DNA from 2 places in the Enterococcus dongliensis genome. Region 1 is predicted to be linked to the other one. Evidence: predicted binding sites of a transcription regulator. Region 1 holds the regulator's gene; the other holds the start of a gene.
What was found. Region 1 encodes HrcA, which represses chaperone genes, less so after heat shock. Its sites were predicted from a motif close to TTAGCACTCNNNNNNNNNGAGTGCTAA; they were not measured.

Region 1 (2,209 bases):
TAACTTCTGTTGCTAAGGCTCTTTCTAAATTATCGATCGCTGGTAATAATTTTTTCCCAAGATCTTGTGAACGATAGCGAACCAATTGTTCTCGTTCATTTTTATTGCGACTAGACATATTCGCGATTTCAGCACGAGCCCGCAAAAATTTGTCTTCCATTTCGTTGAATTTATTCGTCAATTCCTCAACTTCAGAAACTTCCGGAATATCAATATCCTCTGTTTCTTCGTCGTGTTCAGTTGTTGGTGCTTCTGCAGCCTCAACTTCTGTTAATTCTTCAACTTCTTGTTTTTTTTCTTCTGCCACTATGCTACTTCCTTTCTTTTTAGGAATCGTTTCTAGTGATATAAATCCAATGAACGATAATAATCATCCAATGCATTTGTCAACTCGTATTGAAAGACTTCCAATAATCCAAAAATCTTCGAATAGGGCATTGCTGTTGGACCTAATAGCGCAATCGTCCCTCGACCGTGCCCACGAATTTCATAGTTTGCTTGAATCATACTTAAATGATCAAACAAATCATTGCCCAACTCCGTACCGATCCGAACATGGATCGCATCATCTGACGGCAACAATAACTGGGTCAACTCGTCAGAATTTTGCATCAATGAGTACATCGACTTGACATGATTAAGATCTTGGTCTGGGTTGAAATTCAAAATATTCATTCGTCCGCTTACAAATACTTTATCCTCAAAGGCATCATTCAAAATGATGTCAAATAAATGTCCAATTCCTTCAGTCGTCTGAAAATAGCGATGTAAAATCATTGGAATCTCTGTTCTTAATTTTTGATAAACACTCACTAACGGTTGCCCTACTAGGCGATCATTAATAATCCGAACCATTTTTTCCAAATCTTGGCTCTCAACATTTTCAGGGATATGGAATACTTGGCTTTCAACATTTCCTTTATCAGTAACAATGATCGCCAAAATTTGTCGATCATTCAATGGAACGATCCGAAATCCAGTCAGTGTACGATCTTTCATTTCAGGACCGAGTGAAAACGCCGTATAGCTTGTAACTTGAGAAAGCATTTTAGCAGACTGCTGAATAATGTCATCAATTTCATGAATATCTTTTTTCAACGAGCTGCGAATCTGATTTATTTCCTGACTGCTCACCTTAGTTGGCGTTAATAAATGATCCACATAATAACGATAGCCTAAAGCTGAAGGAATTCTTCCAGACGAGGAATGGGTCTTTTCTAACAAACCTAATTCTTCTAAGGCTTTCATATCATTGCGAATAGTCGCGGAACTTGCTTTTACGCCTTCTTCCATTAGACTTTTTGATCCAACTGGTTGCCCTGTGTGAGTAAAGTCTTGGATGATCAAGCTGAGAATCAGTTTTTGTCTTTCAGTTAACATTCTTCTCATCCTTTAGTTAGCACTCTTTCTTTTTAAGTGCTAACTCGATTATTAATATACCACATTCTCTATAGAAGTCAAGGATTAAAAACAAAAAATTAGCACTCTCTTCATGAAAGTGCTAATTTTATTTGCTGATTAAAAATTGTTCAAAAACATCATTTCCCCGAAATAAACCAGTCTTGGTTAAATAAATACTAGAATCTGTTTCTGTTATCAACTTTTGGTGTTTTAATTTTTCAATAACCTCACCATAGATACTCGTTAAACTTTGACCAAAACGAGCTTGAAAAACTGCTTTCTCAACACCTAAAATTTTTCTTAAGCCTAAGAACATCTCTTCTTCAATCTGTTCTTTTGTAGATAATTGTTCTTCTTCAAGTATAGGTAATTGATCCTCTTTCAATGCTCGTAAATAATGTTGGATCGGCCCACGATTTTTATAGCGCTTCTTTCCAAGATAGCCGCTGGCTCCTGCACCAAAACCAAAATAATTTTGATTGTTCCAGTAGATAAGATTGTGCTGACTTTCAAAACCTGGTTTAGCAAAATTACTGATCTCATATTGTTTCCTTCCAGCCTGCTCCATCGCTTGGATTGTCTCTGCATACATCTGCGCTTCTATCTCCTGCTCAGGCAGTTGCATTTTTCCACGACGGACCCAATTCATAAACATGGTTTGATTTTCCAAAATTAGTGAGTACAATGCATAATGAGGTAGATCTAACGCCAATGCTTGTGCTACGGTATCACGAAAACTTTCTAAGCTCTGACCTGGTAAAGCGTAGATCAAATCAATTGTTACGTTGTTAAAGTCCTTTTCTTCTAA
Region 2 (2,209 bases), on a different contig from region 1:
TTCAAAACTTCCTGCAAAGTCGAAATCTTTGTTGCTTGATATTTTTTATCGAACCAACTACCAGCATCTAATTCTTTGATTTCTGCCAATGTCAACTCTCGAATCAGACCTTTACCATCTGTTGTGCGATCTACACTTTCATCATGGATTACGACGAGTTGCTGATCAGCTGTCATGTGAACATCTAACTCAATCCCGTCTGCTCCCGAGCGCACGGCTTCCATGAACGCCGGCAATGTATTTTCCGGGTGAGTTCCCGCGCTCCCGCGATGAGCAATAATTACTGTCATCTCTATCACCTCGTCCAAAATTATAGATTAATTAAATAATCTGTTTTGTTTTTCTAGTCAACAGTCCTATTGGATTTTGAAATAGCGCAAAGGACGTTCAGTTGAACGTGACAACTGTTGTCGTTTCTCATTCAAGATTTCCAAAAGCTGTTCGGAAAAAGTCTCCATTACAATACGGCCGCCTTTATAAGTGAAACCGCCGATTTTAACGGTCTCTTCAGGAGACAAAATAACCTTTCGATGAGAAATGTTTTTAAAAAATTCTTCAATCAAATAATTAGGTAAATAAAAACTATTTTGAGCGGTGAATGAATTCAAATAAATAAAATCATCGATTGTAATATAACAATCATCGAATGAATTAAACGCAACATAGTCTTGCATTAAAATATTACGTTTAGATAAAATCTCGTTTATTTTTTTATTTAATAAATTAATCGTTTCAATCTCTCTCACCTGATGTTCTAATTCTCTTGCTCGATAGTGTCGTGAATCGAGATGTTTAAAAACTGCAAAGACCGCAATCCCTGTCAGTCCCGCTCCAATTAATACGCCGATTAATCCAATAAGTGCAATTTCCACGTTTGTTCCTCCTACTGTATAATGATAAAATTATTTTTGCAAAAAACTACTTCGAACCAATTAATCTTTTTTTGATAGTCGTACTCGATTCTATCGAAAATAGGTCGATTGTCTTATTCTTATCGTTATTAATAGTACCATATTTCCTTGTTTCTTTGATAGTTTGACTCACGTAAAAAAATCAAAGCCTTATATTTGACCAAAACTGACCAACGTTGTATACTTTTTTTAGTTTTAGCAATCCAACCTTGTTTGTGCTAAACTAATCTACAAACAATATTTTAAGGAGGATTCACTATGAATTTAGTTCCTACAGTCATTGAACAATCATCTCGTGGCGAACGTGCTTACGACATTTACTCTCGTTTATTAAAAGACCGCATCATTATGTTGAGCGGCGAAGTAAACGACGATATGGCAAACACCATCATCGCCCAATTACTTTTCTTGGATGCCCAAGATTCTGAAAAAGATATTTATTTGTATATCAATTCTCCAGGAGGCAGCGTATCAGCTGGCTTGGCAATTTTCGATACAATGAACTTTGTTAAAGCAGATGTACAAACTATCGTACTTGGTATGGCAGCATCTATGGGTAGTTTCTTGTTAACAGCTGGCGCTAAGGGCAAACGTTTTGCCTTGCCAAACGCTGAGATTATGATTCATCAACCGCTTGGCGGTGCTCAAGGGCAAGCAACTGAAATCGAAATTGCTGCTCGTCATATCCTAAAAACACGTGAACGATTAAACAACATTTTATCGGAACGCACAGGTCAACCGATCGATGTGATCGAACGCGATACCGATCGTGACAACTTCATGTCTGCTGAAGAAGCAAAAGCTTATGGCTTGATCGATGAAGTTATGGAAAACAGTAGTTCATTGAATTAATGACTTTAAAAAAACCGAGGAGATCCTCGGTTTTTTTATTGCCCAATTTATCGTTCAAATATCTTTTATTTCACTACAATCTTGCTATTTATGAACTCGTTTAACAAGCAGCTCTTCTTATCATAAAAAAACTGCCTAACCGAAAAATTAGGCAGTTCAATGTTATTCTTTTTGTGAATACCCCGTCTTATAATCAATTTGAATCCCTTTTTGCACATTGTAAATAAATAGATTAAAAGAAATCTGCTCATCTTCAATACTTTGCGCTTCCATTTGAACTCCTCGAGCAACTAATTCTTCTCCCTTGAAATAAGGCGTCACTCGATAGCGAACATGATGGCCCGTTTTCCGAATATCATTTCCGATTTCGATCTCATGAACATTCATACCAGGGTCATTCATCGATGCTGTTCCAGTCATTAAATTTTTCAGATTATTGTTTTCAC

Region 2: the regulator HrcA is predicted to act here: its motif matches at 1,107-1,133, upstream of clpP (ATP-dependent Clp endopeptidase proteolytic subunit ClpP).

The regions. Positions count from the first base shown of each region.
Region 1 is NZ_JARPZC010000008.1:94,958-97,166, forward strand. It holds gene grpE (nucleotide exchange factor GrpE) at 1-307, opposite strand, end outside; gene hrcA (heat-inducible transcriptional repressor HrcA) at 340-1,380, opposite strand; gene hemW (radical SAM family heme chaperone HemW) at 1,508-2,209, opposite strand, start outside.
Region 2 is NZ_JARPZC010000011.1:57,049-59,257, forward strand. It holds gene P7D84_RS09105 (glycerophosphodiester phosphodiesterase) at 1-290, opposite strand, end outside; gene P7D84_RS09110 (hypothetical protein) at 357-872, opposite strand; gene clpP (ATP-dependent Clp endopeptidase proteolytic subunit ClpP) at 1,170-1,763, shown strand; gene P7D84_RS09120 (DNA/RNA non-specific endonuclease) at 1,926-2,209, opposite strand, start outside.